2 regions of the Candidatus Thiodiazotropha sp. CDECU1 genome follow, and region 2 is predicted to be linked to the other one. Evidence: predicted binding sites of a transcription regulator. Region 2 holds the regulator's gene; the other holds the start of a gene.

Region 1 (12,039 bases), 970 kb from region 2:
GTTTCTGCTGGATCTTGCTGGCAACTATTTTCTCCAACAGAGGCCAGAGTAATAGTTTTACCGACCAGGCTGCGCGTCCCTGTTGATATTCGAAATTGTGCCAACCGGTTTCGACAGCCAGATTGAAAATGCCCCGGGCAATAGCAGAGTCGTTTTCGAGCTTATCCTGTATCTTGGCATAAACCCTTTCAAATATGCGTGGTACCGCAATCATCATGGTTGGTTTGATGATCTCAAGGTCTTCAGCCAGCTGCGGGATCGATCGGGCGTAAGCCGTGGTGGCGCCGGCCAGGATTGCCAGATAGTAACCGACGGTTCGTTCCAAGGTGTGCGACAGGGGCAGAAAAGAGAGAAAGGTATCGGTGGTATAGATATCGATGACGTTAATACCGCTGTTTAGATCCCACAGAATATTGTGGTGACTCAACATGACACCTTTGGATCGCCCTGTGGTGCCGGAGGTGTAGACTATGGTTGCCAAATCCTTGCTGGGCATATCGATCACCTGCAGCTCATCATCAGAGCGATCGGGCAACCATTCATCCAACGAGACAAGGTGGGGCTGGAGACCCATCGCTTCGACCCGATGCAGTGAGACAATACGGTTCAGACCGGCCAGCTGGTTACGGATCTGCTGCAGCTCCCGCCACTGTTCGTTATTTTCCAGGAGCAAAAGACGCACCCCGGCATCTTGCAGTATGTAACCGATATTTTCAGGACGATCGTTGGTATAGAGAGGAACGGTGACCAATCCCAGACATTGAGCCGCCAGATCGAAAATGGCCCATTCACGGCAATTGCGCAACATGATGGCTACCCGATCCCCGGGCCTGAGATTCTCATTGCGAAACGCTGCCTGCCAGCGGGCGACCAGTTGTGCCATCTCTCCCCAGCTGGTCTCTTGCCAAACTTCGCGCTCTTCGTCGTACTGAATATAGGCAGTGCCCTCCGGTGAGCGTTTTACCCGTTCCTTGAATACTGCGCCTATAGTATCGGCATCTTTCAACTGAATATAATCAATGTTTGGCTTATCCATGTTGGCACCATTTTTATCTTTTTCTGAGATTATTTATAATGGGTTCACTCCTTAACTTATCCTATCTTGAACCGGTATGGAAATCTTTACCCCTCAAGCAACACCCCGTTTGTTGAGTTTGGAGATCTTGGAGGTTGCCTTGCTACTCTCTGATGTCAAGCTGCCAAGATGGCTGAAGGTATTCACCTGAATGACCTGTCTGCGAAGACGATCCGCCTCTTCCAGGGCCACTTTTTCGCTCTCACTCAAGATTCCAAGGGAGACGGCTTCTGCGATCAGATTGCGTATATCACGGGATTTGAGTTGACCGGCTCGTTTTGCTCTACGCAAGGTCTTTTCATGAGGGGCTGCTGCATTCACTGCGAACAGGGCCTGTTCCAGCTGACCGGCACGTTGCTGTTGATCCTCGGTGATGTAGATACCTTGTGTGAGCCGGTCCCTGGTCTCGCTTGGGCTCAACAGGGTACGCGCAACCTGGTGGTCAAGGCTGTCAGTGGGTTTGTGAAATGGGAGTCCGGTGGGAAACACCACCAGTCGCAACAGCCAAGCCAGGGGTCGAAACGGCATATTACGTAACAGGCCCCGCAAGGCATGTTGAAAGCGATAGAGTGAGTCGTCCAGGGCCCATCGCATGAGCGGCAGGTCGTCTTGACGTTCTCCCTCTTCGATATAGCGTTTCAGGCATGCGCTTGCAATATAGAGGTTGCTGAGCAGGTCCCCAAGCCTGGCCGAGAGGCGCTCTTTGCGCTTCAGCGAACCCCCGAGGGTCATCAGCGCCGCATCGGCGGTGAGGGCGAAGCTTGCCGCCATCCAGTTCAGGCGCTGAAAGTAGGGTTTGCACGCCCCGCTTTTCGGACTCGCTGAAAGCCGTCCATGGGTGATGCCGAACCAGAGTGTGCGGGCAAGATTTGTGACCACAAAACCGATGTGACTGAATAGGGCCTCATCAAACCGGGTGAGGGCTATTTCCGGATCGGGATTCTCTGCCGCTTCGAATTCTTTGAGAATGTAGGGGTGAGCACGTATCGCACCTTGGCCGAAGATGATCATGCTGCGGGTAAGGATGTTGGCACCCTCAACGGTGATTGCGATGGGTATTGCCTGGTAGCCTCTGCCGATAAGATTATCTGGGCCGAGACAGATACCACTGCCGCCCTGGATGTCCATGGCGTCGTTGATTGCTTGACGGTAGCGCTCGGTAAGATGGTATTTGATGATGGCTGAGATGACGGAGGGTGTCTCACCGCTATCCAATGCGCCGAGGGTGAGTTTTCGCGCCGCGTCCATTTGATATGTCAGGCCGCCTATTCTTGCCAGGGCCTCTTCCACCCCCTCGAAATGGCCTATGGGTTGGCCGAACTGGGTGCGTACCGCGGCATAAGCGCCGGTGTAGCGGCTGGCGCCCATGGCCGCTGCCGTGGAGAGTGCGGGGAGTGAAATGCCACGCCCTTCGGAGAGACTGTCCATCAACATCTGCCAACCCTTGCCCACGCCGTCACTACCGCCGATTACCCAGCTCAATGGGATGAACACGTCACGTCCTTCTATGGGGCCATTCTGGAAGGGTATGTCGAGGGGCATGTGGCGTGATCCTATCTCCACCCCGGGGGTATTGCGGGGAATCAGGGCCAGGGTGATGCCGGGCTGGGGATTGTCTGAGAGCAGGTGTTGGGGATCCTCGAGTTTGAATGCCAGACCAATCAGGGTCGCAACCGGTGCCAGGGTGATATAACGCTTTTCCCAGTTCAGCCTGATACCGAGTACCTGGCTGCCTGCAAAATCACCATAGGTGACCTGCCCGATATCCGGTATCGCGCCCGCATCGCTGCCGGCATGGGGATTGGTCAGGGCAAAACAGGGTACCTCCTCGCCAGTGGCCAGTCGCTCGAGATAGTTTATCTTTTGTTCATCCGTACCGTATTGCAGCAGCAATTTAGCCGGCCCCAGCGAGTTGGGTACCATGACGGTAACTGCCGCGGTGATGCTGCGGCTGGCGATCTTCAACACAACCTGTGAGTGGGCATAGGCGGAGAAGCCGAGACCCCCATAGGTCTGGGGTATGATCATGCCGAAAAAGCCGGACTGCTTGATGAATTGCCAGACCTCCGGAGGCAGGTCTCTGCGTTCGTAGGTGATATGCCAATCATCGAGCATATCGCACAGGGTTTGTACCGGGCCTTGGAGAAAATCCTCCTCCCGGGCGGTCAGATGGCATTGGGGTTGCCGCAGCAGCTTGCTCCAGTCAGGCTGTCCGGAGAAGAGTTCGCCATCCCACCAGACACTCCCGGCGTTGAGTGCCTCCTGCTCGGTGGTCGACATGGAAGGCATCACCTTCTGGAAGGTGGTCAGCAGAGGCCTGGTGATCCAGCGGCGGCGCAGTTGTGGTTTAAGGTAGAAGAAGAGCGTGGTGGCGTAGATCAGCCATAGGGGGAGTGCGCCAAAGGGATTCATGAGTTCCGCCAACTGCAAGCTGATCAGAAGTATGGGCGGCAACAGCATCCACAAAATCGCCCCCGCGGAACCGTAGGCCAATCCCCACAGCATCAGTAATAAGAGTAGTAATCCTAGCAGCGTCATCGGTCTGCCCCGCGCATTGTGTTGATTACCTGATCAGCCGCCTCATCGTCCTGAGGTTGAGCTTGTTTCTCGTTCTGCTTGTTAAGCTCCTTGCTTATATCGGTCTCATCATCGGGCTGATCTGCCTCGTCAATTTTTGTTGCGGCAGCGAATGCACGCTCATTGTCGTTGTAGAGAATGCTGTCATCACCCCAAGGCAAGCGACGGTAGACACCCAGATCATCCAGACCGAGAAAGGGATATTTAATGATGTTGAAATAGGGTGAGTAGTCGAAATCCTTGGGTGTGAAGAGTCGCGGATTACGCTTGAAGAATCGCAGACTGCCGTCTTCATCCCGGTCGATGAAAGGCAGAATCGGGAAATTCACGTTATTGAAGGCGGAAGCCAGCATCGAGGAGCAGACGGTACGTGTCGGTGAACCGGCGTTATGCTCAAACAGGCTGGAGCGCCAGCGCCTGGGCAGGATGTTCCAGGGGAAGAAGAAACGGGCCAGGTCGAGCAGGTGACGAACGTCATAGTCAAAGCCGATATGACGGACCGCATGGGCGACGACCTTATGTGCATCCTCCGGCTCTATTCCTGAGGGACGACAGATACGCAGATGATCATTCCGATACTTGGAGAGTGGCGCAATGATCGTACCTTCTCCCAGCAGGGCCTCGACCATCAGCTGTTCACTGAGGTCCCCTTGGTAGGCCATGCGTACCCGCTGCTGAAGCTTGGGATCCCGAATATCGTAGATACGCCCAATGTAGAGAGCAGAGTGGGTCCAGGTGCTTTGGGTGATGGTCTTGATCACATTGCTGACCCTGCTGCGTCCTTCGACCAATAACACATCGGCGGGCCTAAGTTCATAACTTAGACGATTGAAATCACATAAAGGCGAGGTGGATGGTGGGCTCTCTTTGGTCAACCACTCAGCGATCCACTGCATTATTTTCTGCCCGACTCTTCTCATCCTAAAACCCAGCAAAACAGTAAGTAATATAGCTATTATAGACCGTAAAATTAGTAGGTGAGTTTCATTCGATATCAGATGATTGGCGATCTATGCTTGTTCGCGAAGTCTGATCCCACCGCTCCACCAGATCCGGCAGGCGCCTTCATCGGAAACCATGCAGGGCCCGATGGGTGTCCTCGGGGTACAGGCCTCGCCATAGAGTCGGCACTGGTTCGGATATTTCCGTCCAAGCACCACGGCAGCGCAATCACATCCAGGGGGCATCTCACCACTGCGCTTTCGCTCGGGAGTGTCGTAGTCGGGAAAACGCCTGCGGGCATCCCATTGTGCGTAGTCCTTGTTCAACCCAAAACCGGATCCGGGGATGATGCCGATCCCGCGCCAATTGGCATCGACCACATCCAGCGCCTGTTGCAGGTGAGCCTTGGCGCTTGGGTTACCGCCGGGCTTGACCAATTCAGGATAACAGTTGTCGAGAAAAAGCCGATCGTCCAGATATTGCCTGATCACAGAGTAGGTGGCCGCCAACAGGCTCTCTGGTGTAAAACCGGCAACCGCGGCCGGTATATGGTGCTGCTCCACGACGAATGACCACTCTTCCGGCCCCATCACGGTGGCGACATGACCGGGTGCGACCAGGGCATTGAAACCCGGTTTCTCGCCACTCAGCAACATTGAGACAGCAGGCCAGGTGAGTCGACCCGATAACAGGATGCTGAGGTTGTCAGGTATACCCTCGACCAGCAACGACGCCACAGGTGCCGTGGTGGTCTCGAAGCCGGCGGCAAAAAAGACCACCTCCCGATCGGGAGCGGCCTGAGCAATTTGCAGCGCCTCCATGGGGGAGGCGATGGGCCGGATGTCCGCGCCCGCGGCATGGGCCTGATCCAGGGAGCGGGGCTCTCCCTTGCTGACATTCACCGGCACCCGCAGCATGTCGCCAAAGGCTACCAGGGTGATCGGTTCCTGCAGCGCCAGTTGCATCGCTTGATAGACATCTTCTTCGGGACAGACGCAAACAGGGCAGCCGGGTCCAGGTATCAGCTCTATCTGATCCGGTAGAGCGCCCCGCAATCCAGCCTGGGTAATGGATCGCTCATGCCCGCCGCAGACATTCATGATCTTGATCGGCTCCCGCAACGGCAGGGCATGTAGCTGCTGCAGCCAGGATTTTGCGCTTATCGACATAGGCTACACATGGATTAGTGTTAACAGGCCCTAGCCTTCACCAGCGTGTAATTTAGCGCCTTCAGGCTGCAGGTTCGGTTTTAGAGTTTTACCCTGTGCGCGCCTCGCTTTGTGTAACTTGATCTGCTCTTCGAGCCAGGCGAGCCAGGTTTCAAAGCCCTCTCCCGACTTGGCCGAAGTCAGGGTGACCGGCACCTCAACGGCGAGCTGGCGGACCGCCTGCTCGGCCCGTTCGGGACTGAACTCATCCATCACCGCGAGCAGATCAGATTTGGTGAGCAGCACAAGATCCGCGGCGCGGAAGATGACCGGGTATTTAATCGGCTTGTCATCCCCTTCGGTGACGGAGAGCAGGGTGATATTCAGATGCTGTCCCAGGTCGAAGCTGGCCGGGCAGACCAGGTTACCCACATTCTCTATGAACAGGATGTCCACTTCATCCAGATCCATCCGATGCAGGGCCTGGTGGATCATATGCGCATCCAGATGACAGGCTGTACCGGTGGTGATCTGCACGGCCGCCACGCCTTTTTTGCGGATGCGCTCCGCATCGTTCTCTGTCTCCAAATCGCCTTCCACAACCGCGATCCGATATTTTTGCCCAAGTTTGTCGATGGTGGTTTCCAAGAGACGGGTTTTGCCGCTGCCGGGGGATGACATGAGATTGATCGCCAGCAATTGGTGACGGTCAAAATGCTCACGGTTGTGGGTGGCCTGATGGTCGTTCTCGCTGAGCAGATTCTGTAACACCTCCACGGCTACGCTGCCATCCTTCGCATGGGCATGCTTGCCGCCCTCTTCAATGAGATGCCGATTGCCTTCGGTGATGTTACAGCCACATGTATCGCACATCAGAATATGCTCCTAAATTTCGATTTACAGTTACCACTCAATTGTCATCCTCCCGTGTCAGTTCCACACTGGCGAGCAGGAGTTCATCCCCGCTGATGAGTTGGGTGCGGAAATCACCGCATTCACAGCAGATCAACCTGTTCACCGATGCATCACATTCGGCGCCACATTGTTGACAACGTACCCGTACCTGTTGCACCGCTGTTTCCAAATCGGCCTCGGCGGCTATGCTGCCCGCTCGGGCGATTGTGAAGGCCTGTTGCAGCAGTTCCGGTACCACGCCGGAGAGGGGGCCGATCTGGATGACGATTCGGTCAACCTGACTGGCATGTTCCCGCTCGGCAATCGCCTCGACCTGTGCCAACATCGCCTGGCAAACAGACAACTCATGCATCCGGCGGAGATTCCATCTTCGCCAGCATCTCGTCATAGATCTCCCAGGCGGATCGTGCCTCTTGCGGGGTGACTTTTTGTATCGCGTAACCCACATGTACGACGACAAAGTCTTGCGGCCTGAGTTCTTCGTGCTGCAGCATGAAGAGGCTCACTTCCCGCTGAATGCCTTTTGCTTCACACTGTGCGGTAAAGCCGTCTATGCTTTTGATCTGCATGGGTATGCCCAGGCACATGATATATCCTTGGTTTAAAGGTATGCTTTTTGTTTCGGCTGCCAACCAGCTTGTCTTAAATAATAGACACTATTCACAGCCAGCTATTTCATTCTCCCAAGGAGACCGTTTTTGTCAATCGAATCTGTGTTGATCCTCGGTATAGGAAATACCCTGTTGAGTGACGAGGGTATAGGTGTTCAGCTGGTGAACCGCATGCAGCAGCAGATCGGGGAGGTACCGGGTATTGAGTATCTGGATGGGGGTACCCTCAGTTTCACCCTGGCGGAGCCCATTGCCCGGGCGGATGGATTGATCGTCGCCGACGCGGCCCGCATGGGGGAGAGGCCCGGCACACTCAGGGTCTTCCACGACCAGGAGATGGACAGCTATCTACAGGGTAACCGCGCCAGTGTGCATGAGGTGAGTCTGGGTGACCTGCTCGATATCGCCCGACTCTCCGAGACCCTGCCGGCACGACGTTGTCTGATTGGTATCGAACCCGAGAATCTCGATTGGGGTGAGCATTTGAGCGAGAGCGTACAACCGGCAGTGGAGAAGGGGATCGAGGAGGCCGTCTGCATATTGAAATCCTGGGGTCTCCTACCTGAGGCTCAGGGTTAGCATTTTTTAGAATTGAGTTGCCTGAGATCAGCTTTTCAGTCTGCAATAATGATCCAGATCAGCAATAGTATCAGTATTTAGTGATATTCTTTATATAACCCAGATCATCAATGAGGCATTTAGCAGATGTGACTCATGCAGAAACTGCAAGACATCAGTGTACGGGTTGAGTCAAGGGACGGATCTAACCCCCCCGCAAATCACTCGAATGCAATACCAGTGATGTATGAAGTACTACACTCATTGAAACGACTCAAGGAGCGAGGCGTGGCGACCACCATCGATCTTAAATCCATACCTTTCGGCCCGGGTGACGAGGAAGAGCTGTTACGTCACCTAGGATGCGGTGAGGTTAGTATCGAACTTCAATCCTTGGGCAAGAGCCGTATTTGCGAGACCCTCTATCCAGGTATCTGGTTAATCGATCATTACAACGCCGCAGGTGAGCGTATAGCACTCTCACTTGAGATTAATCGTGTGCCTGAGATTGTACAGTCTCAACCCGAAGATATATCAGATGCGATTATCAGGCTCGAACAACAGCTGAATCCCAAATAATTCCGCATGCTTGTCGATTGCGGGAGGAGCAGTAATGGCTGAACAACTCAATCCTATCGCTAAAACACTTGGGGAGAGCCTGCGGGACAGCGGCGTCTCCAGGCGGGGTTTCCTGAAATTCTGCAGTGTCACCGCGTCGATGATGGCGCTGCCCCCGACGATGGTGCCAGCCATTGCCGCAGCTCTCGAGCAGGCAAAGCGGCCCTCTGTCATATGGCTCTCCTTTCAGGAGTGCACGGGCTGCACCGAGTCACTGACACGCAGTCATTCACCCACTGTTGAGAGTCTGATTTTCGATCATATCTCACTCGATTATCACCATACCCTGCAGGTCGCCTCCGGGGATGCGGCAGAAGCTGCGCGTGAAGCGGCGATGCACGAAAACGAAGGTAAGTATATCGTCGTTGTGGATGGTTCCATCCCATTGGGGAATCCGGGCTTCTCCACCATTGCAGGCATCAGCAATCTGCAGATCCTGGAAGAGACGGTTGCAGGTGCGGCAGCTGTTGTTGCAGTCGGTACCTGTGCCGCATTCGGCGGTTTGCCCCAGGCCAAGCCCAATCCTACCGGTGCGGTCTCGGTGGCAGATATCGTCAAGGATAAGCCGGTGGTCAATGTCTCGGGTTGTCCGCCCATCCCAACCGTAATCACTGGGGTATTGGCACATTTTCTTACTTTTGGCGCGCTGCCTGAATTGGATGACTTGGGTAGACCCAAGGTCTTCTTCGGCAAGAGTATCCATGACCGCTGTTATCGGCGTCCTTTCTACGACAAAGGCCTGTTCGCCGAGACCTTCGATGACGAGGGTGCGCGCAAGGGCTGGTGCCTCTATCGTCTCGGATGCAAGGGTCCGATGACCTATAACGCATGCGCAACCACCAAGTGGAATCAGGGTGCAAGTTGGCCGGTGGAAGCCGGGCATGGTTGCCTGGGTTGCTCGGAACCCAATTTCTGGGATGCCGGCGGTTTCTACAATGCCCTGTCTATTCCCGACAGCGACGTCATTCGACAGGCTGCCTATGTGGTGGGTGGTGGTGTTGCCATCGGTGCGGCGGCCGGCGCGCTCAATCGCAGTAAGCAGGCCAAGGCGGCTGCCGAACATGAAACCGTAACTATCGATGATTTGGATAAGAGCTCATGAATACACCAATTGATTTTCTGCTATGGGTAAGAGGGCCGGGATTTGATATTGCGCTGGTCGTGTTGATCATCGGTATTCTGGTCAGGTTGCTCGAGGTATTGATATTGGGACGCAAGCCCGACTATGCAGAACCCAGAGGAGCGGAACTGGGGGCTGGCCTGCGCACGGTGGTGACGAGAACCTTGCCGGAAAAGGGCTCCTTTAGCCGTTCACCGTTCACAGTGGTTGGCGGTTATATCTGGCATATCGGTTTCTTTATCAGCCTGTTTCTGTTCATTCCCCACATCGAACTGATCAAAGCCACCATCGGTCTCAGCTGGCCGGGTATCGCCAGCAATCTGGTGGATGCGGTGGCAGCGGTAACCATCGTCACCCTGGTGGCGATGCTGTTCAGCCGCCTCACCCATCCGGTGAAGCGTTACCTCAGTGGCCCGGAGGATTATCTGACCTGGTTGGTTACGATTCTGCCTATGATAACGGGCTATCTGGCCTATCACCGCATGATCGATCCCTATCCGTTGGTACTGGGGCTGCATATTTTCAGCGTGGAGATCTTGATGGTGGTATTCCCCTTTACCAAGCTGATGCACGCTTTCACCTTCTTTATCGCCCGTTGGTATAACGGGGCCATGGCAGGTCGCAGAGGAGTTCAGTCATGAGCGAAGCAACCCTTGAGCGAGGCATGAATGCCTTACGTGAACAGATGAATGCACCCATTGCTTCCTTCTTCTCCAGTTGTGTGAACTGCGGTATGTGTGCCGAGGCCTGTCTCTTCTATACCGAGACCGGCGACCCAAGGTACACACCGATCAACAAGCTGGAACCCCTGCGTCGAGTTTGGGAGCAGGAGTATACCCTGTGGGGAAAACTGAAATCGATGCTCGGATTGAGCGAACCGGTTACCGATGAACTGTTCGAGGAGTGGGAGCCTTTGGTCTACGACGCCTGCACCCTGTGTGGGCGCTGCTCCATGGTGTGTCCGGTGGGCAATGATGTGAGTTATATGATCCGGCGTGCCAGAGAGGGATTCGTGGCTGCGGGCTACTCACCGGAGGGGATGAAGGGCGCCAGCCGCAGAGCAGTGACGATCGGCAGTCCGATGGGGGTTAAGTTTCCTGCATTGGCGGCGCAGATCAAACATGTCGAGGCCGATACCGGAATCAAGATCCCGGTGGATGTGGAGGGTGTCGACTACATGGCTCTGCTCTCCTCCATGGAGATTATGAACTTCCCCGAATACCTGGAGGCCCTGTCCCGCATCTTCAAACAGGCGGGTGTGACCTGGACCATCAGTTCTGAGGCCTTCGAGGCGACAAACTCGGGGATTCAAATCGGCTCTTCCGATATCGCCCGTGAGCTTGTGAATCGGGTCGTGGTCGCTGCTGAGAAGCTGAAGGTCAAATATGTCATCAGTCCTGAATGCGGTCATGCCTATACCGCAATACGCTGGGAGGGTCCCAACCTCATCGGTCGAGCCTACAACTTCAAGGTCGTGCATATCCTGGAGCTTTTGGATGAATTGCGCGCCAGTGGTCGGTTGAAGACTGAGGGCATGGATGAGACCCGGCTGACCTTCCATGACCCCTGTCAGATTGTACGCAAGGGCGGTGTATTGGAACCACCGCGTAATCTTCTCAAGATGGTCGCCAGCGAATTTGTCGAGATGCAGGATGCCCGGGAGATGAACTGGTGCTGCGGCGGCGGTGGCGGCGTGAGTGCCAATGAGAGGGCGGAAGAACTTCGTCTCAAGGTGTTTAAACGCAAGAAGACCCAACTGGATGAGCTGAATGTGGAAACCCTGGTTACGGCCTGCGCAAACTGCCGGCTGATCATCGAGGAGGGACTGGAAGAGTATCGCATGGAGATCCCCGTGGTTGGATTGACCGAGATGCTGGCAGAGCATCTGGTCGAAGAGAAGAGTGAATGAGACTCCAGCGCTTGGCTGAAATGTTGTACCGATAGGAGACGAGAGAAATGAGTGACAGAATCGTCGTTGACCCCATCACCAGAATCGAAGGTCATCTGCGAATCGAGGCCCAGATGGATGGTGATAAGATAGCCAGCGCTTATTCATCGGGGACCATGGTGCGTGGTATCGAGATCATACTCAAGGGTAGAGATCCTCGTGACGCCTGGGCCTTCGCGCAACGTATATGCGGAGTTTGCACCCTGGTGCACGGTATTGCCTCGGTACGCTCGGTGGAAGATGCCCTCGATTATCAGATCCCGGCGAATGCCCAGCTGATCCGCAATCTGATGATTGGCGCTCAGTATATCCATGATCATGTGATGCACTTCTATCATCTGCATGCCCTGGATTGGGTGGATGTGGTATCGGCGCTCTCCGCCGATCCGGCAGAGACCTCGGCATTGGCCCAATCCATCAGCAACTGGCCGAAGGCATCGCCAGGCTATTTCTCCGATGTCAAAAGGAAACTGAAGGGTTTCGTCGATGCCGGGCAATTGGGTATTTTCGCCAAGGCCTATTGGGGG
Region 2 (12,039 bases):
GGTATTTTTGACAGCACATCCCGGCCTTTGGCCATCATCTCTATGACACCCTCATCATCCAGTCCATTGACGTTGTAGACGATGAGATGCTCCACCGGAAGCCAGGGTGTGCATTGGGTCAGCACTTCGGTAGCGCGCCCGGTAGAACCCCAGAGCCGAATACAACGCTCGGCTTCCTCACTGACAGCAGCTTGTACACCCCGGGTCAGTTGGGTAAACGCGTTATTCTCTGTTGCCTCGACATTTTTCCGAATGGCGGCGCCTGCCGCATCGGCCAGCGCGGTATAGTAGTTGATTTTAACCACGCCGTTGGTGATCAATTGTCGGTACTGGTCTTCGGATAGGCCGGTTCCACCATGGATCACTAAAGGTAGGCCCAACGCCTCGTTGATATCCCGTAAACGCTGGAAATCGAGCTTCGCTTCGCCCCGCATACGACCATGCACTGTACCTATGGAGACTGCGAGGAAATCGATACCCGTAGTCTCAACGAAATGGATGGCCTGGTCCGTTGTCGTGTAGCTGACCTTTCCCGGGTGTCGTTCTGCATCCTCACCCTCGACGCCTGGGACATAACCCAGTTCACCCTCCACAGGCACTCCGCACCCGTGAGCCATCTCGACCACCGAGCGGGTAGTACGGATGTTATCGTCCAGGGACCTGTGAGAAGCATCCACCATCACCCCATTGCAGCCATGGTTGATGGCGTTCATGGCAGACTGCAAGCTCTCTCCATGGTCCAGATGGATCGCGACCGGTACCGAGGCGTTGCGCGCCGCCTTCTCAACCGCGGACAGTAAAAGCTCAAAATCGAAATACTCAAAATGGGATTCGGCCAGGCTTAGGATGACCGGTGAAGCACAGCGTTCGGCGGCATCCAGTATACCTTCCAGGAAATCGAGGTTGACCAGGTCAAAGGCCCCGACTGCATAGCCGTTCCCATAGGCATGGTGCAGCATCTCTCGCATGTTGACCAAAGGCATAAAGTTATCTCCCCTATATTGCTTCAGTCCCTTATCGACATTTTGGTTTGTTATTCTTGTTCATCATCAACGCATGGTATGCAGTATATCGCTGGCAGGTGCGATGATCTGCGGGTTGACTGGTGCCGATACTAACATCGTGATTGGCGGCGATGCCATGCGAAATCTATGGGTTCAGGCGGTTTATGATCTCAATCAGAAGATGATCAGCATCGGATAGCAGAAAGTCGTCGCTGACCTCCGGTTGCCACCAATAGATAAAAACTAATAACTTGGTTGGTGTAATCTAATATGCAAATCACCAGAGTGCTTCTACAATTAGGACAGGAATCACAGAGTGGCATGGGATCAAATCGTCCCCTACGCAGAATCAGCCCGGGAGAGAAGAGTGACAACCAGTGAATTGACGAGATCGATTCAAAAGCGTCTTGCCACGCTACCGAATTGGCTGCGGCAGTTGACGGCAGTCAGTTTTCTGTTCTTCCTTGCGAAGGGAATGCTTTGGCTAGGTGTTGCAGCCTGGATTATCCTTTGACACGCCTGACCGCCGCCGCCGCTGTCTCGTCGGTGGCGGATGAAAGTTCGAACGGAATCAGGTTATTTCAGCAATTGAACAAACGATCGATGGCATCCAGCCCCTCTTGGACGATCTCGTCCAGGTCTTCCGGATCGTCATCGTGCTCGTAGGCGAGCATTGAATAGCTGGCCAGTGATTTCAGCCCCATGGCAATCTTTTCCACATCTGCCAGATTCAGTTCAACACCTTCTCTTAAATGACATTCATCACTCATTGAACCCGCCTCAAAAAATACTACTAATCTTGTGGATACTCGAATAGGGACAGTAGGCTGTCAATTAATTAGGCCTGTTTATTGATGTAGGTCAATCAGGGGTCGCTGTCACAAGGTTTGGGGATGGCCCGGCCGGATATCCTTAGAGGGTCTGTTCTGTCACGTCGACATAGAGTTTAAGTCTTTGACCAGGCTGGAGATATTTACTATCAAGCGTATTCCAGCGTTTGAGGTCGGCAACAGACACCTTGAAACGCTGAGCGATACGGGATAGAGAGTCACCGCGTCTGACTCGATAGTGCAGCCTGCTCTGGGTACCCGATGGCTGAAGATTGAGAAGGGAGAGTTCGGAAGATTGGGCTTTCTTTACCCATATCACAAGTTTTTGCCCCGGTTTTAGGGGGTCCCCCGGGGCCATTCCATTCCATGCCGCGAGTTTTCGATGATTGACTGAGTGGGCCTTGGCAATCTTCCACAAACTATCCCCCGGCTTCACGATATAGCTTCGTTTGTTGCCACTCCGGGATCTGTTCTGGATTGCCGCCTTGCGTTGCCCGGCGCTGAAGGTGTATTGACTGAGGCCTTTACTGGAGACTGGGATCAACAGGTGCTTCCCTGCACGGATTCTGTTGCCCTTGAGTTTGTTTATCTGTCTCAGGACTTTAGTGGTGGTGCCATGTTTTCTGGCGATGACGCTCAGTGCATCACCCTGTTTGATCTTATAGCGTTTCCATGTCAGTCGCTCTTCCACGGGCAGTGCCGCCAGCTTTTCGAGAAAGGTTTCAACCTTGTCCAGCGGCAGACTGAGTTTGTGGGGGCCATCCGGATCGGTAGCCCATCGATTCAGGCCGGGGTTGAGGAGATAGAGATCCTGAATGGACAACTCCGCCATCTCTGCCGCCAGGGCGAGATCGAGCTGAGATTGAATGTCGACGGTGGTGAAATAGGGTTCATCAGCGATGGGTGTCAGGGTGATCGCATAGTACTGGGGATTTCTGAAAATCTCAGCCAACGCCAGCAAGCGGGGCACATAGGCGCTGGTCTCGTCAGGTAATTTCAGGGACCAGTAATCGGTTGGCTTGCCACGTTTTTTATTGCGTCTAATCGCACTGCGAACCGTTCCAGCCCCAGAGTTGTAGGCGGCAAGCGCCAGTTCCCAGTCATTGTCGAACTGCCGGCTGAGGGACTGCAGATAGTCCAATGCGGCATGGGTAGACGCCACGATGTCCCTGCGTCCGTCATACCACCAGTTCTGCTTCAAGCCAAAATAGCGGCCGGTGGAGGGGATAAACTGCCACATACCGGCAGCGCGGCCCGGTGAGTAGGCAAATGGCCGATAGGCGCTCTCAACGGCTGGCAACAGAGCAATCTCACTGGGGATATCCCGCTTTTCAATCTCCTGCATAATAAAATGGAGATAGGGTTGGGAGCGTTCCTGGATACGCTGAATATACCCCGGATTCTTGCTGTACCAGTTCAATTCCCGCTCGATTCTGGAATTGTGGGGAAAGGTCAGTCGATAACCATCCAACATCCGGCTCCAGAGATCGGCAGGCTTTTCCGGGAGTGTCAGTTCTGTGACAGTAGTCTGCAACTCCTCGGCCACATCCGGCAGCCGCTCACTTGTGATGGCACTCTCTTGTGCGCTCGGCTGTGTCTGCAGCGTTTGCGTCACAGCCGGGGTGAGTTCTACTTGCTGCAGCGCACTTGTAGCGCCGCCGTTGGGCAGGCTTTGACAGGCAGCGAGGAGACAGATGGCGAATAGGTTCATAATACGCAGGGGAATCTTGAAATACCGCATCGAATTGTTAAGGCTTGTTGTAGGCATACTCTATATCGGAGGAAAATAGTATCAGAGCCGCGTATCATTTCCATGGCTGGTGCTCCATATTGCGTGGTAACCCGTAGCTGACTGCCATTCGGGCATACCTCCTGATAACCTGATGCCTCTATTGAGGCGTACCGGACTGCACAGATTACCTGACAGTAGTGTCGGTAGCAAAGTAGATACCTTAACAATGAGAGACAATAAGTCGTTGAATTTGGGATCTTGTCAGCAGAAACAACTACAAAACTGGTTTGCGAGTGATTTGGGCAGGCTATTGGCTGAGCAGGAGGCAGAGTGTCTGGATTCCCGGGTTGCCACCCTGTTTGGCTACCATGTGGTGCAGCTGGGGCTCCCCTATGACAATCAGGATTTACTCAAGCAGAGTCCGGCCCGCAACCGGGTTGTCATGGGGATCGGGGGGGATAGCTCGGGGGTAGGTCTGCGAGCCCAAAGCCATCGCCTGCCCTTTGCCAGCGACAGTGTGGATGGGATGGTGTTGCCCCATACCCTCGATTTTGCTGCCGATCCCCATCAAGTCCTGCGGGAGGTGGAACGTGTGTTGATCCCTCAGGGTAAGGTGCTGCTGAGTGGTTTCAATCCCTGGAGTCAATGGGGCCTGTGGCGTCTGTTGCACCTGCGTTCCACCTCTGTTCCCTGGTGCGGGCACTTCTTCAGCGGGAAGCGGATCCAGGACTGGTTCTCATTGCTTGGCTTTGAGTTGGAAGAGGTGGTCTATCTTCACTACCGACCCCCGGTATCCCACCTGCCCATTATGCAGAGACTCGCCTTCATGGAGGGGATTGGGGAAAAGATCTATCCAAGGCTTGCTGGTGTATATGTCATACTCGCGGTCAAGCGGGAGGTTATCGTGACACCGCTGCGCTCAAAATGGCGGGTGAAAAAACGGGTCCTGCCCACCGCAGCAGAACCCACGATGAGAAATTCAGATGGCTCAAGTTGTAGAAATATATAGTGATGGCGCCTGTCGCGGGAATCCCGGCCCCGGGGGCTGGGGGGTTTTCTTACGCTATGGCCGACATGAAAAACAGCTGTTCGGCGGTGAGCCTGAGACCACCAACAACCGCATGGAGTTGTTGGCCGTCATCCGGGGTTTGCAGAGCCTGACGAAGAAAAGCCGGGTGAGGGTGACCACCGATTCCCAGTATGTCAAAAATGGCATCACCCAATGGATCCACAATTGGAAACGGAATGGTTGGAAAACGACGGCCAGAAAACCGGTCAAGAATGCGGATCTGTGGCAGATGCTGGATGCGGAGGTGAAACGCCATCAGGTAGAGTGGGCCTGGGTCAAAGGTCACTCCGGCCATCCGGAGAATGAGCTGGCGGATGATCTGGCCAACCGGGGGATCGAGGAAATTTTGAACTGATGCGACAAATAGTACTGGACACGGAAACCACGGGACTGGAACCGGAGCAGGGCCACAGGATCATCGAAATCGGTTGTGTGGAGATGGTTGATCGCAGGTTGACCGGAAATAACTTCCATCAATATCTGCAGCCAGATCGGGAGATCGATTTCGCAGCCATAGAGGTGCACGGCATCACCAACGAGTTTCTGGAGGATAAGCCCAGGTTTGGCGATGTGGCGCAGGACTTCATCGATTATGTGAGTGGGGCGGAGCTGATCATCCATAATGCCCCCTTCGATGTTGGTTTTCTCGACCATGAATTAGGTCTTATGCAGAGCCTTGCGAGAATCGATGGACTCTGCGCAGTCACCGATACCCTGGTGATGGCGAAAAAGATGCACCCGGGCCAGAGAAACAGCCTTGACGCCCTGTGCAAACGCTACGATATCGATAATTCTCACAGAGAGTTGCATGGCGCGCTTCTGGATGCCGAGATACTGGCCGATGTCTACCTGATGATGACAGGAGGGCAGGCTTCACTGGTATTGGATGGTGTCGCCACCGATGAATTTGGCGATAACTCAGCTGACACTATCCAACGTTTGCCGTCGAACAGGCCGGCGTTGAAGGTCGTTCATGCAAATCAGCAGGAACTCGAAGCCCATCAGTTGCAGTTGGATGCCATGGGTGAGTCTTGTGTCTGGTTAAAAAAGCATTAGATTCGGGACTGAGTCGACTTAGCCCGGTCTGTACCCTGGACGATCTCGTACAGGCGGGGGATGTCCAGCAGTTGCACATGCTTTCTCTCCACCTGCAGCAGGCTCTCGTCCTGGAAGCGGGTGAACAATCGGCTGACTGTCTCTACCGCAAGCCCCAAATAGTTGCCGATTTCGTGGCGTGACATACTGAGAAAAAAATCACTGGCTGAGAATCCGCGCTGTTTGAAACGTTCGGAAAAGCTGAGCAGGAAGGTGGCGAGCCTCTCCTCTGCACTCTTTTTGCCCAGCAGGGTCAGCATCTCTGTCTCCTGGCCGATCTCGCGGCTGAGCAGGCGATACATCTGATGCTGCAGGCTCGGCATGATGGAACTCAGGGATTCCAGTTGAGAGAAGGGGATCTCGCAGACAGCGGTGGTCTCAAGGGCGATTGCAGAGCAGTTATGGTTGTCGTCCTGAATGGCGTCCAAACCAATCAGTTCCCCCGGCAGGTGAAACCCAAGTACCTGTTCACCGCCATCTTCATTGGGTGAATAGGTTTTGACCGAGCCACTGGTGATGACTCTGAGGCTATGGAACTTGTCGCCACCCCGATAGAGATGATCACCGCGATGATAGGGGCGACCTCGCTTGATAATGGAGTCCAGGCGTTCTATGTCTTCAGGGGTGAGTCCCATGGGGAGGCAAAGGGTCGAAAGACTGCAGTTTTTGCAGGCGACCTTGATATTTTCAAATGAAACAACTTTTCTATTCGTCAAGGAACCGCTCCAACTCAAGGTGCACTCTTTTAGGGATTTCTCCCCTCCTATTTTTCCAGATGTTCTTGATCCGGATCAAGTAATTTTAGGATTTTTATTATCTTAGATCATATCCAATAAAAAAAGTCGGCCATGTGGCCGACTTTTTTAGTGCTCCTGGCTGATCGCTTATTTAGCGGGTGCAGCAGGCGCAGCCGGGGCTGCAGGTGGGTAGCCATAAGGTGCAGCACCACCGTATGGGGCGCCATACGGGGCACCACCATAGCCATACGGGGCACCACCATAGCCATATGGCGCGCCATAGCCGTAAGGACCGTAACCACCGTAGTCGCGATAGTAGTTATTGCCACGGCCATAGCCGGAACCACGCCCACTGCCACTCATACCAAAGCTGAAGTCGCCGGAACCATCGCCCCAGCCGTCGCCCCAGCCATCGTTGTTCCAGCCACGGTTACCATAGCCGGGACCGCCCCACCATGCTGATGCGGTTGTGGAGACAGCAACGAGAGCAGCGACGCTCAGGACCTTAGCAAATTTAATCATGCTTTCTTCCTCATATAATTAAGATTGATTTTTTATTGACTACTTTTTCTAATGGAAACAAGTAGTTGGTCGTTACGCATTGATAAATGGTTAGTGGCTAATATCAAGAATCCTTGTTCTGTTCGGCTTAGTCACACCGAGTAACAGCCAACTGGTCTCTGTGGTTGTTATTGCGAAAATCGCCAATCGATTATAGACCCTAGGGCGCTTAAATAAAATGTCCTTATGAGACTATTGCAAGAGTTATGTCGCATTAGCTCACTATTAATGCGATTGAGAGAGGCGGTCTGATCTGTTACTGTTTCCTTCCGTCCGTTTTCCCTTTTCCAGCGCATTAACTAGAAGCTTCATGACTAGATTTATATTCATTACGGGCGGTGTTGTCTCCTCCCTTGGTAAAGGAATCGCATCCGCTTCCCTGGCTGCACTGCTCGAGGCCCGCGGGCTCGATGTCACCATGATCAAGCTCGATCCCTACATCAACGTTGATCCGGGTACCATGAGTCCATTCCAGCATGGCGAGGTTTTCGTTACCGATGACGGGGCCGAGACCGACCTCGATCTTGGGCACTATGAGCGTTTCATCCGCAGTACCATGGGGCGGAACAATAACTTCACTACCGGCCAGATCTACGACAGCGTGATTCGTAAGGAGCGCAAGGGAGAGTATCTGGGAGGTACTGTGCAGGTGATTCCCCATATCACCAATCAGATCAAAGAGAGTGTCTTGCTGGGTGCTGATGATAAGGATATCTGCCTGGTGGAGATCGGTGGCACGGTGGGTGACATCGAGTCACTGCCCTTTCTGGAGGCGATCCGTCAGATGGGTGTGGAGTTGGGGCCGCAACGGGTGATGTTCATGCATCTGACTCTGGTGCCCTATATCAAGGCATCCGGCGAGATTAAGACCAAGCCGACACAGCACTCGGTCAAAGAGTTGCGCTCCATCGGTATCCAACCCGATATTCTGGTGTGCCGTTCCGAGCGGCCCCTGCCTGAAACCGAACGCAAAAAGATTGCGCTTTTCACCAATGTACCGGAAAAGGCGGTTATATCCGCAGTAGACGCAGACTCTATCTATCGTATTCCAGTGCTGCTGCATGCCCAGGAGATGGACGAACTGGTCAATCAGCGTTTCAACCTGGACCTGCCACCGGCAGACCTGTCTGAATGGGAGGCGTTCCTGGAGGGTCTCGATAACCTGGCCGAAGAGGTCAAGATCGCCATGGTGGGGAAATATGTGCATCTTACGGAGGCCTATAAATCCCTCTCTGAAGCCTTGGTACATGCTGGAGTCCATACCGGCAACCGGGTGGTGATTCACTATGTTGATTCGGAACAGCTGGAGAAGAGCGGGCTTGATAGCCTGGAGGGGATGGATGCCATCCTGGTGCCCGGCGGTTTCGGTAATCGTGGTGTTGAGGGCAAGATTGCGGCAGTTCAATATGCCCGTGAAAATGGCATTCCCTATCTGGGGATCTGTCTCGGGATGCAGGTTGCAGTGATTGAGTTTGCCCGTCATGTGGCCGGGTTGGAGGGTGCCCACAGTACCGAGTTCAAGCGCGACACACCACACCCGGTCATCGGGCTGATCACTGAGTGGTTGAATGCGGACGGCAAGGTTGAGAAACGTACCGAGGAGTCGGATCTGGGTGGAACCATGCGCCTGGGTGGGCAGCAGTGTCGTCTGGAGTCCGATAGCAAGCCCTACCAGCTGTATGGCGAGGAGATCATCACCGAGCGCCATCGCCACCGTTACGAGTTCAACAACAGCTATCTGGATAATATTGTCACTTCCGGGATGAAGGTATCGGGCCGTTCAGTTGATGGACGCTTGGTGGAGATTGTGGAGATCCCGGATCATCCCTGGTTCGTGGCCTGCCAGTTCCATCCGGAGTTTACCTCGACCCCGCGCTATGGCCATCCGCTCTTTTCCGGTTTCATCGAGGCGGCGAGAAAGCATCGGGACAGCAAGGCATGAAGCTATGCGACTTCCAGGTTGGACTGGATCGGCCGCTGTTCCTGATCGCAGGTCCCTGTGTCATCGAGAGTGAGCAGTTGGCCCTGGATACGGCAGGGGAGTTGCAACAGCTGACCCAGGCCCTTGGTATCCCGTTCATCTACAAATCCTCCTTCGATAAGGCGAATCGCTCCTCCGCCGAGAGCTTTCGCGGACCGGGTCTTGAACAGGGTTTAAAGATTCTGCAACAGGTCAAATCATCGATCGGTGTACCGGTGTTGACCGATGTGCATGAAGATACCCCACTGCAAGAGGTTGCATCGGTGGTGGATCTCCTGCAGACCCCAGCCTTTCTCTGCCGTCAGACCAACTTTATCCAGAATGTGGCCCGCCAGGGTCTGCCGGTGAATATCAAGAAGGGGCAATTTCTCGCACCCTGGGACATGACCCACGTGGTGGCCAAGGCGAAGGCCACGGGCAATGAACGGATCATGGTGTGTGAGCGGGGTGTCTCCTTCGGCTACAATAATCTGGTTTCGGATATGCGCTCCCTGGCGGTGATGCGCGATACCGGTTCGCCAGTGGTCTATGACGCCACCCATTCGGTTCAGTTGCCGGGGGGGCAGGGTAGCAGTTCAGGGGGACAGCGTGAATTTGTCCCGGTACTGGCACGGGCGGCGGTTGCAGCTGGCGTGTCGGGTCTGTTCATGGAGACCCATCCACAACCGGACAAGGCACTCAGCGACGGGCCGAATGCCTGGCCGCTGCCCAGGATGAGGGAACTGCTCGAGACGCTGGTTGAGATCGATCATCTTGTGAAAGGGAAACAATTGGCTGAGATGTCACCCTAAGGCTGTTACATACACCTGGCTGTAACACTATCTTGGTTAACTGTTATCACCACATTTATTTACTGAAAGCATACAGAATACGGAGACAACATGTCTGAAATTGTTGATGTTCGTGGACGAGAGATCCTCGATTCACGGGGCAATCCCACCGTCGAGGCCGACGTGATCACCGCAGACGGCGCCATCGGCCGTGCGCTGGTGCCGTCGGGTGCCTCCACCGGCTCCCGGGAAGCCCTCGAATTGCGTGATGGGGACAAGGCCCGCTATCTGGGCAAAGGGGTTTTAAAGGCGGTAGCCAATATCAATGGTCCCATCAAAGAGGCACTGATGGGGATGGAGGTGATCGATCAGGCGGCCGTGGATCAGTGCATGCTCGATCTGGATGGCACCGAAAACAAATCCAAGTTGGGTGCGAACGCCCTGCTTGGGGTATCCCTGGCGGCAGCTCACAGCGCTGCCCAGGAGAGGGCCCTGCCACTCTATCGTTCATTGGCCTCCGGGCCCTACCGGCTGCCTGTGCCGATGATGAATATCATCAATGGCGGGGCGCATGCGGATAACAGCGTCGATCTGCAGGAGTTTATGATCCTGCCGGTGGGTGCCGGATCCATTCGTGAGGCGGTCCGGTACGGTGCCGAGGTCTTCCATGCCCTGCAGAGTGTATTGAAAAAACGCGGTCTGGCTACCGCGGTGGGTGACGAGGGGGGCTTCGCCCCCAACCTGCCTTCTAACGAGGCCGCGATCGAGGTCATCCTGGAGGCTGTCGGCAATGCAGGCTTCAGCGCCGGTAAGGATATCTATCTCGGCCTGGATGTGGCCAGCTCAGAATTCTATGCGGATGGGGTCTACAACCTGGCCTCCGAGGGCCGCAAGTTTTCCGCAGACGAGTTTGCCGACTATCTCTCTGCCTGGGTCGATCAGTACCCGATCATCACCATCGAGGACGGCATGGATGAGGGCGACTGGGAGGGTTGGAAACTGTTGACCGAAAAGCTCGGGCAGCGGGTACAGCTGGTGGGTGACGACCTGTTTGTCACCAACACCAAGATTCTGCAGCGCGGTATCGATGAGAAGGTGGCCAACTCCATCCTCATCAAGGTCAACCAGATCGGTACACTGACTGAAACCCTGGCGGCGATCGATATGGCGGCTGCTGCCGGTTATAGCGCGGTGGTGTCCCATCGCTCCGGAGAGACCGAGGATACCACCATTGCGGATCTGGTGGTGGCCACAGGTACCGGCCAGATCAAGACCGGCTCGCTTTCCCGTTCGGATCGGGTGGCCAAGTACAATCAGCTGATGCGCATCGAGGATCAGCTGGGCGGGGATGCCGTCTATGCGGGTAAGGATGCATTTCCCGTGTCGGTGGACTGATCCCGGTGTCAACAGGCCCTAGCCCGTGCGAGTGGTAATAGCCATACTGGTCGGACTGCTGCTTTTTTTGCAGTACCGCCTGTGGGTGGGCGAGGGGAGCCTGGCTGAGGTCAACAATCTGAAACAGGAGATCAGCCAACTGCAGAAGGAGTTGGTGGGGTTGCGGGAACGCAACCGCGCCCTGCAGGCGGAGGTGGAGGATCTGCGCAGCGGTCAGACCGCCATCGAAGAGCGGGCCCGCAGCGAGCTCGGTATGATCAAGGAGGGGGAGACCTTCTATCAGGTCATCGCACCGAGCGATGAGAAAGGGGATGAGTAGCAGGGTGCGATGCTGGGCTGTAGTCCCGGCAGCGGGTGTGGGACAACGCATGGGCGCCGCGATCCCCAAACAGTACCTGGACCTGGCGGGAAGACGGGTTATCGATCATAGCCTGGAGAGGCTGCTGAGCCATCCCCGCATCGAAGGGGTCTACCTGGCGCTCTCCCCTGAGGATGAGCTGTGGCGGGGGTGCGACTTCGCCGATGATCCGAGAATCGTCAGGGTCGAGGGCGGAGAGGAGCGCTGCCACTCGGTACTGAATGCCCTGGCAGCGCTGCGGCAACAGGCCACCGATGATGATTGGGTGCTGGTACACGATGCGGCGCGCCCCTGTCTCTCCCGCGGCGATCTTGAGCATTTAATCGACACCCTGCTGGAGCATCCTGTGGGCGGCCTGCTTGGGGTGCCGGTCCGCGATACCCTGAAAGCGGTGGACAGCGACGGCGGTGTGGTACACACCGTCCCCCGGGAAGGCCTCTGGCATGCCTTGACCCCACAGATGTTTCGCCTTGGCCCGCTCTACCAGGCCCTTGCAAGTGCCATCAC

Evidence for each region. Region 2 encodes FNR, which switches genes on or off when oxygen is low (the NO sensors DNR and NnrR bind a similar motif). Its sites were predicted from a motif close to TTGATNTANATCAA; they were not measured.
Region 1: a site for FNR is predicted at 7,896-7,909, ahead of R2K28_RS11565 (hydrogenase expression/formation C-terminal domain-containing protein). Genes of this name have one in related genera too.

The regions. Positions count from the first base shown of each region.
Region 1 covers NZ_OY734020.1:2,539,533-2,551,571, reverse strand. The annotation lists gene R2K28_RS11605 (AMP-dependent synthetase/ligase) at 1-1,036, opposite strand, end outside; gene R2K28_RS11600 (acyl-CoA dehydrogenase) at 1,130-3,613, opposite strand; gene R2K28_RS11595 (YiiX/YebB-like N1pC/P60 family cysteine hydrolase) at 3,610-4,548, opposite strand; gene hypD (hydrogenase formation protein HypD) at 4,663-5,763, opposite strand; gene hypB (hydrogenase nickel incorporation protein HypB) at 5,794-6,615, opposite strand; gene hypA (hydrogenase maturation nickel metallochaperone HypA) at 6,653-7,009, opposite strand; gene R2K28_RS11575 (HypC/HybG/HupF family hydrogenase formation chaperone) at 7,002-7,244, opposite strand; gene R2K28_RS11570 (HyaD/HybD family hydrogenase maturation endopeptidase) at 7,356-7,847, shown strand; gene R2K28_RS11565 (hydrogenase expression/formation C-terminal domain-containing protein) at 8,070-8,405, shown strand; gene R2K28_RS11560 (hydrogenase small subunit) at 8,440-9,546, shown strand; gene R2K28_RS11555 (hypothetical protein) at 9,543-10,205, shown strand; gene R2K28_RS11550 ((Fe-S)-binding protein) at 10,202-11,473, shown strand; gene R2K28_RS11545 (nickel-dependent hydrogenase large subunit) at 11,521-12,039, shown strand, end outside.
Region 2 covers NZ_OY734020.1:3,507,027-3,519,065, reverse strand. The annotation lists gene R2K28_RS16020 (ketose-bisphosphate aldolase) at 1-983, opposite strand, end outside; gene R2K28_RS16015 (hypothetical protein) at 1,321-1,518, shown strand; gene R2K28_RS16010 (ribonuclease H) at 1,586-1,774, opposite strand; gene R2K28_RS16005 (lytic transglycosylase) at 1,917-3,602, opposite strand; gene R2K28_RS16000 (class I SAM-dependent methyltransferase) at 3,793-4,575, shown strand; gene rnhA (ribonuclease HI) at 4,550-4,990, shown strand; gene dnaQ (DNA polymerase III subunit epsilon) at 4,990-5,691, shown strand; gene fnr (fumarate/nitrate reduction transcriptional regulator Fnr) at 5,688-6,446, opposite strand; gene R2K28_RS15980 (sulfur globule family protein) at 6,615-6,989, opposite strand; gene R2K28_RS15975 (CTP synthase) at 7,339-8,970, shown strand; gene kdsA (3-deoxy-8-phosphooctulonate synthase) at 8,967-9,800, shown strand; gene eno (phosphopyruvate hydratase) at 9,891-11,174, shown strand; gene ftsB (cell division protein FtsB) at 11,200-11,493, shown strand; gene ispD (2-C-methyl-D-erythritol 4-phosphate cytidylyltransferase) at 11,486-12,039, shown strand, end outside.